2 linked regions of the Planctellipticum variicoloris genome follow. Each later gene encodes a partner of the first gene's protein in a complex. Links are inferred from orthologs where the notes say so. Each region holds a gene or a part of one and is shown in the gene's direction. Other genes may lie near its edges.

Region 1 (8,086 bases):
TCGCCTAGAATGACCGGCATTGAACCCCGGAACATCCTTTGGGTCCTGAGGAACCTGTCTATGCTGGATCATCCCTGGAGCCTGATTGCCGCGGCAACGTGCGCGGCTTGGCTGACCTCCCCCGCACCTGCTGAAGACTGGCCGCAATGGATGGGGCCGCAACGGAACGGCGTCTGGAACGAAACCGGTCTGATCCAAGAATTTGCCGCCGATGGTCCGGTGGTGAAGTGGCGCGTCCCGGTCGCGGGAGGATATTCCGGCCCCGCGGTGGCTGCGGGAAAAGTGTATCTGACGGACTATCTGCGAGAGTCGGGCGAGGCCTTCAACAACCCCGGTCAGCGGGCCGAATTGAAGGGCAAAGAGCGGGTCCTCTGCTTCGACGCGGCGACCGGCAAGGAACTGTGGAAGTACGAGTATGACTGTCCCTACAAAATCTCCTACCCCGCCGGTCCGCGCGCCACGCCGACCGTGCATGGCGGCAAAGTCTATACCCTCGGCGCCGAGGGCCGGCTGACCTGTCTCGACGCCGAGTCGGGCCAAGAAATCTGGTCGCAGGAGCTCGCCGCCGCCTACAAGACGGAAGCTCCTATCTGGGGATTTGCCTCGCACCCGCTGGTCGACGGCGACAGGCTGATTCTCCTGGTCGGCGGTGAAGGAAGCGTGGCGGTCGCGTTCCACAAAGACACCGGCAAGGAGATCTGGAAAGCGCTGTCGGCCACCGAGCCGGGCTATGCGCCGCCGATCATCATTGAAGCCGCCGGCAAACGCCAACTGCTGATCTGGCATCCGCAGTCGATCAACAGCCTCAATCCCGAAACGGGCGAGTCGTACTGGTCGGTCCCGCTGGAACCGCAGTACGGCATGTCGATCATGGCTCCGCAGAAATCCGGCAATTCTCTGTTCGCCAGCGGCATCGGCGACGCCGCCGCCATGCTGGAACTCAAAACTGACGCGCCCGGCGCGGAAGTTGTCTGGCGGGGAGTTGCCAAGACCGCCGTCTACTGCGCCAACAGCACGCCCCTGATCGAAGACGGCGTCATCTACGGCGCCGACTGCCGCAGCGGCGGTCTGCGCGGCGTCGATCTGAAGACCGGCGAACGACTCTGGGAATCCTTTGCCCCCACGACCGGCGAACGCCGCGGCGGGCACGGAACGGCGTTTCTCGTCAAGAATGGCGACCGGCACCTGATCTTCAGCGAAACCGGCGACCTGATCATGGCCCGACTCTCGAAGTCCGGCTACGACGAAATCAGCCGGGCGCACATCCTGGAACCGACCGCCGAATGCTTCGGTCGCAACGTCGTCTGGAGCCACCCCGCCTTCGCCGACCGCTGCGTCTTCGCCCGGAACGACAAGGAGCTCGTCTGCGTTTCGCTGGCGAAGAGCCCCGAAAAGCAGTAAACCGGAGCCTCCTCGGGCGCTCTTGTCGGCCCGATGGTCCCTGTGTTGGTCTGAGCGGAGTGTCCGATGGTTCGCAGTCTGACGGTCCTGGCTTCGCTGTTCGTACTCTCGGCCGTCCAGGCCGAGGACTGGTCGCAGTTCCGGGGGCCCAACGGCGACGGCCGGGCCGACCAGCGCCAGCCTCCCATCGCCTGGGGCGACGCCCAAAACATTGCCTGGAAGACCGCGCTCCCCGGTCGTGGCTGGTCGTCCCCCGTCACCGATGGCCAGCGGATCTGGGTCACCGCCGCCATCGAACATCCGCTGACGGAAGAGCAGAAGGAAGCGGCCCGCAAGGAAAAGCTGGCGGGCAATCCGCTCGCCAACCAGATGGATGTGGTTGGTTCTGTATCGCTCCACTGGCAGGAGATCGATGCGGCGACCGGCAGGCTGCTCCACGATCAGGAACTCTTTTCGGTCAACAACCCCGCAGCCATCCACAGCCTCAACAGCTACGCGTCACCCACCCCCATCCTCGACCGCGGCCGGCTCTTCTGCCACTTCGGCACGATGGGTACCGCCGCCATCGACGTCGAAACCGGCAAGGTCCTCTGGAAGACCCGGTTGCCGGAAGAACACAGTGTCGGTCCCGGCGGATCGCCGGTCGTCTGGGGCGATCTGCTGATCGTGCAGTGCGACGGCACCGAGTCTCAGTCGGTCGTCGGTCTGGATATCCGAACCGGCGAAGAAGTCTGGCGCACGAAGCGTCCCCCGATGGAAGGGGACAAGGGCGATCTTCACAAAGCCTTCTGCACCCCCCTCCTGATTCGCGTGGGGGACCGCGACCAGCTCGTCGGACTCGGCGCCCAGTGGGTCGTCGCCTACGACCCGGCGACCGGAGCCGAGATCTGGAAAGTCCGGCACGGCTCCGGATTCTCCAACGTCTCGCGCCCGGTCTACAGCGACGGAATCGTCTTTATCTGCACGGGTTACATGAAGCCCGAACTGGTCGCCATTCGCGCCGACGGGCAGGGGGACGTCACCGAGTCGCACGTCCTCTGGCGGATGAAGCGACAGGTCCCCGCCATGCCCTCGCCGATCGTCGTCGACGACCTGGTCTATATCGTTTCCGACGCCGGCATCGCCACCTGCGTCGAAGCCGCCACCGGCAAGGAAGTCTGGCAGGAACGAATTGGCGGCAACTATTCCGCTTCGCCCCTGTTTGCTAACGGCCGGATCTACATCAGCAGCCGCGAAGGGGCCACGACCGTCTTCAAGACCGGGCGTGAGTTCGTCTCGGAAAGCGTCAATACGCTCGAAGGCCAGTTGATGGCCTCGCCGGCGCTGATTGGCAACGACCTGGTCCTCCGTTCGGCGACCCACCTCTACCGGATCTCCGGCGGTCCGGAAGCGAAAGTTAGCGCTCGCTGAAGGATTCGTTTCTGTTCCGGCCTCGATGAGGGAGCCCCGAGCGCATGACGGATGTTCGAGTCGGCCTGATCGGCTACGGCGCCTGGGGGCGGCATCACGCCCGCGCGATTGCGGCGGTCCCCGGCGCCCGGCTGGTCGCCATCGCCGCCCGCTCGGACGAAAACGCCGCCGCCGCCCACGCCGAACACCCTGCAGCGACCATCTATCGCTCGCCCGAAGACCTGCTGCAGCAGGCCCAGGTCGACCTGGTGGATGTCGTCCTTCCCTCGGATCTCCACTATCCCGTCGCAAAAGCCGTTCTGGAGTCCGGCCGCAGTCTGCTGCTCGAAAAGCCGATGACGCTCAGCATCGCGCACAGCCAGGAACTGATCGACCTGGCGGCTCGGAAAAAGCTCGTCCTCGCCGTCGGCCACGAATTGCGACTGTCCTCCCTCTGGGGCCGGGTGCGAACGCTCATCGACGAAGGCCGGATCGGCGATCCCCTCTACGCCCTCATCGAACTCTGGCGCAGGCCCTATCGGCTCGGTTCGGGGGGCTGGCGGTACGACATCCACCGCGTCGGTAGCTGGATCCTCGAAGAGCCGATTCACTTCTTCGACCTCGCCCGCTGGTATTTCGCCGGCGCCGGCGATCCTGAGTCCGTCTATGCCCGGGCGAACAGCAAGCAGCCCGACCACCCGGAACTGCACGACAACTTCTCGGCCATCGTGAACTTCCCCGGCGGGCGCTACGCCGTGATCTCCCAGACGCTCGCCGCCTGGGAACATCACCAGACGGCCAAGATTACCGGCACGCGCGGCGCTCTGTGGGCCTCCTGGAGCGGGGCCATGGATCGCACTTTCGAGCCGACGTTTTCGCTCAAAGTGCAGACCGGCGAGACCATCGAACAGATCGCCATCGAGAAGCCCTCGGGCGAAGTTTACGAGCTGGTTGACCAGCTTGCTGCGGTGGTGAAGTCTGTCCGCGACGGCGCGCCGCCTCCCTGCTCGGGTTCGGACGGACTCTGGTCCGTCGCCATGTGCCTCAAGGCGGAAGAATCTCTCAAAACCGGCCAGCCTGTGGCCCTCGGCGGAAATTGACGCGTGGCAGCACCGAGCGAGTCGAACGGCCCCTGGTATGCAGAAGTCACCGGCTACCAGTGGCTGGTCCTCGCCATCGCCTCCGCGGGCTGGGCCTTCGACGCCTTCGAAGGCCAGCTCTTTAACATCACCCGCAGCCAGCTCCTCGCCGACCTGCTCGGCGCGGGAGACCAGTCGCAGGCCGTCCGACTCTGGGGCGACCGATTCCTGGCGATCTTCCTGCTCGGGGGCACGCTGGGGGGCGTTGTCTTCGGTTCGCTCGCCGACCGTTTCGGCCGCAAGCCGATCATGTCCCTGACCATCCTCTTCTACTCCATCTTCTCCGGACTCACGTTCTTCGCCACTGACCTCTGGCACGTCGCCTTCCTCCGCTTCTTCGTGGCCCTCGGCGTCGGCGGCGAATGGGCCGTCGCGGCCGCCCTGGTCGCGGAAGTTTTTCCTCCCAAAGCCCGAGCCCATGCGTCGGGAATCTTTCACTCGACCAGCGTCCTGGGGACCTGGCTGGCCGCCCTGGCGGGAATTCTCGTCGGCACGCAGTGGCGCTACGCCTACGTGATCGGCGTCATCCCCGCCTTGCTCGTGCTGTGGGTTCGCACCAGCGTCCGCGAACCCGAACGCTGGCAGCGGACCGGCGTCGAGCAGCGTCCCCGCGGCAGCTTCCGCGAGCTGTTTGGCACGCCCCGCTGGAGAAACTCCGCCATCCTGGGTCTGCTGCTGGCCGCCGTCGGTCTCGGCACCTTCTGGGGCGTCATCGTCGCCGGCCAGGATCTCACCGCCGACCTGCTGATCCGCCTCGGCAAGTCGAAGGAAGAGGCCCAACAGTCCGCCAAGTTCGCCTACGGCATCGTCCAGGCGCTCGGCGGCGGTCTGGGGCTCCTTGCCTTCGGCCCCCTCGCCGAACGCCTGGGACGCCGCGGCGCCTTCGCCCTGATGCACATCGCTGCCTTCATCATCGTCCCGATCACCTGCTACGTCCCGCAGACCTATGCGCAGCAGCTCATGATTCTGCCGATCTTCGGCTTCTGCACCTTGAGCATTCACGCCGGCTACGCGATCTACTTCCCCGAGCTGTTCCCCGACCACTTACGGGCCACCGGAGCCGGCGTCTGCTTCAACGGCGGCCGCCTCGTCGCCGCGTCGATCCTGGTCCTCTCCGGCGAATTGAAAGCCCTCCCCGGTATGTCATTGCAACTCGCCGTGTCGATTCTCGGCTGCCTGTTCCTGCTGGGACTGGTCGTGCTGCTGTTCCTTCCCGAAACCAAGGGCCGCCCGCTCCCCGAATGAGCGGCCCGTCGTTCCAGATCCTGCCTGCAGAGCCCCGCCCGCGTGTCCTCGACCGAACTCCTTTACGTCGTCCTGATCCTGACCCTCGCCGGCTTCCTGCAGGGCGTCAGCGGGTTCGGCTTCGGCCTCACCGTCATGGGCCTCCTGCCGCTGGTCATCCCGGTTCAACAGACCCAGGCGGCGGTCACCGTGCTGAATGTCGCCGTCTGCGTGCTCAACGTCGCCGTCACGTTCCGGCATTTCCAGTGGCGCGGCGCCCTGAGCCTGATGCTCGGCGCCTGGGCCGGCGTTCCGCTGGGTTTCTGGTTCCTCACCTCGCTGCCGTCTGACGCCGTCAAACGCTGGCTAGGGGCCGCCCTGCTGGTGATGGTCGTATTTGATTTCTACCTCGTCCGCCATCGCGGCCTGCATTACCCGGACGGCTCCGCCTTCTGGATCGGTTTCGCCGGAGGCAACCTCGGCGGCGCGTTCAACATCGGCGGGCCGCCCCTGGTGGCGTATATCTACGCCCGCGACTGGTCCAAGGAGCGGATCGTCGCCACTCTCAGCGTGATCTTCCTGACCACCGGCCTGATTCGCCTGTCGTTTCTCGCCGGAACATCTCAGATCGACGCCGACGTCCGTACAATGGCCGTCTGGTCGGTCGCTCCGATGCTCGTCGGACTCCTCCTGGGGCACCGTCTCCTGACTCGCGTGTCCCAGCAGGTGTTGCGCAACAGCGTCTACGTGGTCCTGGGCATTCTCGGCATCGGCTATCTCGCGGGACTCTCCTGACCGCCCCTTCTGAAATGGGACTGATCGTCATGGATCGCGAGCTCGTTCTCAACACCGGCGACCGGCTGCCTCTCGTCGGGCTTGGCCTCTGGAAAATGCCCGAGGAAAAAGTCCCGGACCTCGTCTGCGAGGCCATCCGGGCCGGCTATCGCCATCTCGATTCGGCTTGCGACTACGGCAACGAAGCCGCCGTCGGTCGCGGCATTCGCCAGGCGCTGGAGGCCGGCCTCTGCCGCCGCGAAGACCTCTGGGTCACGTCCAAGCTCTGGAACACCTACCACCGCCGCGAGCACGTCCGCCCCGCGCTGGAGCGGACGTTGAGTGATCTGGGGCTCGATTCGCTGGATCTCTACCTGATTCACTTCCCGATCGCGCTGGAGTTCGTCCCGTTCGAACACCGCTACCCGCCGGGCTGGCTCTTCGATCCCGAGGCGGCCGAGCCGAAAATGCAGCCCGTCCGGGTTCCCTTCCGCGAAACCTGGGCCGCGATGGAAGACCTCGTCGACGCCGGCCTGGTCCGCAACATCGGCGTCTGCAACTGCACCCTGCTTCGCGAGCTCCTTGCCGAGTGTCGCATCCCGCCGTCGGTCCTGCAGATCGAGCTTCACCCGTTCCTGACGCAGGAGAAGCTCCTCCGCTTCTGCCGCGAAGCAGGAATCGCCGTCACCGGTTTTTCGCCCCTGGGGGCGCTCTCCTATCTCGCGCTGGGCATGGCGGAGCCGAGCGAGTCTCTGCTCAATCAGCCGGTCGTCACCGCTGCCGCGATTCGGCACGGCAGAACCCCCGCGCAGATCGTGCTCCGCTGGGGAATCGAACGGGGGACCGCCATCGTCCCGATGACCTCCCGCGCCGAACGTCTCGCCGAGAACCTGAATCTGTTTGACTTCGCGCTGACCCCGGAAGAACATCGGGACATCAGCGCCCTCGACCGCCATCGGCGTTTCAACGACCCCGGCGTCTTCTGCGAGCAGGCCTTCAATACGTTCTTCCCGATCTACGAATAAACACGACTTCCCGTCGCTCCAAGGAATTCGCCATGACGGACGCCCCCCAGGTCTCGCTGATTTCCGTCCCCGGGCAGCAACCTGCCGACGGCCACGTCTTTCCCCTCGTTCTCGCCTGCGAACCCGGTTCCGCCACGCTCGACGCCACCTGCACCTGGCTCGCCTCCCGCGCAGCCGATCTCTGCCAGCAGGCCTCGGCTCACGGGGCGATCCTGTTTCGCGGCTTCCCGGTCGCCATCCCCGAAGACCTGGACCGCTTCATCGCCGCGTTCGGGCTCAAGAACTTTCCGTACGAGCAGTCCCTGTCGAACGCCGTCCGCGTCGTCAAAACTCCGCGCGTCTTCACCGCTAACGAAGCGCCGCCGAACGTCACGATCTTTCTGCATCACGAAATGGCCCAGACGCCGATCTATCCCAGTCGCCTGTTCTTCTTCTGCGAGCAGCCCGCCGAGACTGGCGGCGCCACGCCGATCTGCCGCTCCGACATCCTCTACGCCAAGCTGAAAGCCGAATGCCCGCAATTCGCCGCCGACTGCGAATCCCGTGGACTCCGCTACACCAACGTCATGCCCGCCGCAAACGACGCCGCCTCGGGCATGGGACGGAGCTGGCAAAGCACGTTCCAGGCCGAAACCCGCGAAGCCGCCGAAGCCCGGCTGAAATCTCTTGGCTACTCGTGGGAATGGCTCCCGGACGGCTGCCTGCGCGCTACAACCCCCGTCCTTCCCGCCGTCCGTCAGCTCCTCGACGGTCGGCAAGTCTTCTTCAACCAGCTCATCGCCGCCTTCCAGGGCTGGAAGGACGACCGCAACGATCCGTCGAAGTCCATCACCTTCGGCGACGGCACGACCCTCGATCGCGACGCCGTCAACGTTGCCTCAAGGCTGGGGGAAGAACTGAGCTTCAACATCCCCTGGCAGAAAGGGGACGTCGCCCTGGTCGACAATTACGTCGCCATGCACGGCCGGCGGACATTTACCGGCACGCGCAAGGTCCTGGCGTCGCTGATCGCCGTCGATGAGTAGCATCTGCGACGCGGTGTGTTCGCAGCACAGAATTCCACGGCGTGCAGAGTCCCAATGAGCTTCCTTGATCGGAAGACTCAGGCATGCGACTGGAGTCGCGCGTCGGTTC
Region 2 (2,875 bases), 1.9 Mb from region 1 along the record:
CATCTCGACGGGGAAAATCCGCGCCGGAAAGGAACGCCATGAGCATTGCCGACGAGATTGCGAAACTGGAGGAACTGCACCGTTCGGTCGCTCTGTCGGACCGCGAGTTCGCCGACGCCAAGAACAAGCTGATTCACCCGGTCGGGTCGGCTTTCAGCGGATGGACAGGTGGTTCCGCCCTGGACGGCGAAGTCGCCGAGCAGCGGACGCGCACCTGGGCCATGCTCGTGCATCTGTCGCAATTGCTGGGTTACACCGCCCTGCCCGTACTGGGTCTCGCCGCTCCCATTCTGATCTGGCAGCTCATGAAAGGGAGCCTGCCCGGGATCGACGAACACGGCAAGATCGTCGTGAACTGGATGATTTCTTCCTTCATCTACCTCGTCATCTTCGCAATCCTGAGCATTGTGTTCGTCGGCATCCCGTTCCTGATTGCGCTCCTGATCGCAATGGTCGTCTTCCCGATCATCGGCGGCCTGAAAGCCAACAACGGCGAAGCCTGGAAATACCCGCTGTCGATTACGTTTTTTGAATAGGGAATAGCGAGTAGGGAATAGCGAATAGCCGGAAGAAGAGGGCTTATCGCGGATCGCTGATCGCCAGAGGAAGATTTATCGCTGTCTGGCGTCTCTTTTCTGGCTCTCGTCTCTGGTCTCTCGACTTCCTTTCGACATTCCGCCTTCGACATTCGGCATTTCTCTTCCTGGCGTCTCTGCGCGAGATCTTGAATTTCCCGCGAAAAGCGCGATTCCACTGCCGGGCGATCTTCTCTAAACTCCGCCATATTCAAGTTCGTTGACGGATCGGGGCCGAACCGGCTGGGATCGCCGGCGCACCCGCTTTAGAGCGTCACGACAAGGAAGTCGGCCGATGCCCTGCAACATCTCGGAGTTCGCTCAGGTCGACGATCGCGCCCTGCTCGGCGAAAATGTCGACATCGGCCCGTTCTGCATCGTCGGACCGCACGTCGCGCTCGGCGACGGCTGCCGGCTCGACAGCCACGTCTCCATCATCGGGCACACGACGATCGGCGCCCGCAACCGGTTCTTCGCGGGGGCCGCCATCGGCGGAGATCCCCAGGACATCGGGTATACCGGTTCCCCCACGCGGGTCGAGATCGGCGACGACAACATTTTCCGCGAAGGGGTCACGGTCAACCGCGGCGCCGACAAGGAAGACGGCGTCACCCGCATCGGAAACCGCTGTTTCCTGATGGCCAACGCCCACGTGGCCCACAACTGCCACGTCCAGAATCACGTGATCCTCTGCAACGGCTCCCTGCTGGGGGGCCATGCCCACGTCCACGATTTTGCCATCGTGTCGGGGAACTCGGTCGTGCATCACTTCGCGACCATCGGCACCGGCGCGTTTCTCAGCGGCGGCTGCCGCTGCCCCACCGATCTGCCCCCCTACATGCTGGCGGCCGGCAGCGATAACCCCGAAATTATCACGATCAATCTGGTCGGCATGCGTCGTCGCGGCATCTGCGACGCGACAATTCAGCTTGTCCGGCAAGCCTTCAAGCTGCTCTTCCGCGAACATCGCAAGGTCACCGAGGTCCGCGGGCAGTTCGAAGTCGAACTATGCGGCAATCTCCCCGCCGAGCTCGATCATCTGCTGAGTTTTGTCGAAGCCTCCGCCCGCGGCAAGAACGGCCGCGCCCGCGAGGCGATTCGAGTCGTCAAAGAACCGCAGGCCGAATCCCACGGCACTGCCCAACGGAGTGCGGCATGAGCGATCTGCGGATGGCGGTGGTGGGCGTCGGAGCACTCGGACGGCACCATGCGCGGATTCTCGGCGGGATGGCGGGCGTGAATCTGGTGGCCGTCGCGGACAGCCACGCCGAACGGGGCCAGGCCGTCGCCGGTCAGTGCGGCTGCCGCTGGGTTGCAGACTACCGGGAGCTGGCGGGCGAAGTCGACGCCGTCTCGGTCGTCGTGCCGACGGTGGCGCATCGCGAAGTCGGCGGCTACTTCCTGGAACGGGGGATTCCGGTCCTGGTGGAAAAGCCGCTGGCCGATCACGACGCGTCCGGGACCGAACTGGTCGAACTCGCCGAACGGATGGGCATTGCCCTGCAGGTCGGACATATCGAGCGGTTCAACCCGGCATTCGTCGCGGCGGCGCCGTGGCTGGCCGGGGCCAGATACATCCGGGCGGAACGAACCAGTCCCTACACGTTTCGCTCGACCGACATCGGCGTCACGCTCGATCTGATGATTCACGATATCGATCTCGTCCTCTCGCTGGTCCGCAGTCCGCTGCAGAGCGCCTCGGCGTTCGGCGCGGGGGTGATGGGGGGCCACGAAGACGCCGTCCAGGCACGTCTGGTGTTCGAGAACGGGGCGATCGCGGATCTGACCGCCAGCCGGGTCAGCCCGGTGGTCTCCCGCTCGCTGCAGGTCTGGTCGGCAAGCGGTTGCGTCACGGTCGATCTCAACAAGCGGGAAGTCTCGCGCTACGTTCCCTCGCCGGCCCTGGTGCACGGTCCGTCGCCGCTGGAACTGTCCCGTCAGCCGGGTGCGGATATTGAGCAGCTCAAGAAAGACGTGTTCGGGCGGTTCATTCAGGTCGAGACGACCGCAGTTCCGGCGAGCGATGCGCTGACCGCCGAGCTGCAGAGTTTCGTTCACGCCGTCGTCACGAAGACGGCTCCCCCCATCGACGGTCGGCAGGCGCTGGCGGCCCTGCAGGTCGCCACGGCAGTGCAGAAGAGTCTCGCCGGACACCGCTGGGACGCCACGCATGTGGGCGTCGCCTCGCCGCAGCAGGCCGTCGCGATGCCGCAGCGCAAGGCGGGCTGACGGGCTCGCGGAAAGCAGAAAGCTTAAAGCGGAAAGCCGGAAGAAGTGGGCTGATCGCGAATCGCTGATCA

What was found.
Region 2: the proteins of SH412_RS07410 (region 1) and lpxA are in contact, whole or in part, in a crystal structure (PDB 4J09), measured with the Escherichia coli proteins. The link is inferred for Planctellipticum variicoloris from one-to-one orthologs.

The regions. Positions count from the first base shown.
Region 1 is NZ_CP130886.1:1,872,483-1,880,568, forward strand. What follows is about bases 3,112-6,033. They hold SH412_RS07410 (MFS transporter), read left to right. Parts: upstream 3,112-3,893; coding sequence 3,894-5,174; downstream 5,175-6,033. Other genes in these bases: SH412_RS07405 (Gfo/Idh/MocA family protein), read left to right, coding at 3,112-3,890; SH412_RS07415 (sulfite exporter TauE/SafE family protein), read left to right, coding at 5,217-5,948; SH412_RS07420 (aldo/keto reductase), read left to right, coding at 5,978-6,033. In the rest of the region: SH412_RS07395 (PQQ-binding-like beta-propeller repeat protein), read left to right, coding at 61-1,401; SH412_RS07400 (outer membrane protein assembly factor BamB family protein), read left to right, coding at 1,468-2,811; more of SH412_RS07405, read left to right, coding at 2,856-3,111; more of SH412_RS07420, read left to right, coding at 6,034-6,952; SH412_RS07425 (TauD/TfdA family dioxygenase), read left to right, coding at 6,985-7,977; SH412_RS07430 (hypothetical protein), read right to left, coding at 8,055-8,086. UniProt on the Escherichia coli protein: Probably transports across the inner membrane the two dehydrated forms of N-acetylneuraminate (Neu5Ac), 2,7-anhydro-N-acetylneuraminate (2,7-AN) and 2-deoxy-2,3-didehydro-N-acetylneuraminate (2,3-EN).
Region 2 is NZ_CP130886.1:10,194-13,068, forward strand. What follows is about bases 1-2,802. They hold lpxA (acyl-ACP--UDP-N-acetylglucosamine O-acyltransferase), read left to right. Parts: upstream 1-870; coding sequence 871-1,734; downstream 1,735-2,802. Other genes in these bases: SH412_RS00040 (DUF4870 domain-containing protein), read left to right, coding at 39-536; SH412_RS00050 (Gfo/Idh/MocA family protein), read left to right, coding at 1,731-2,802. Outside these bases: more of SH412_RS00050, read left to right, coding at 2,803-2,804.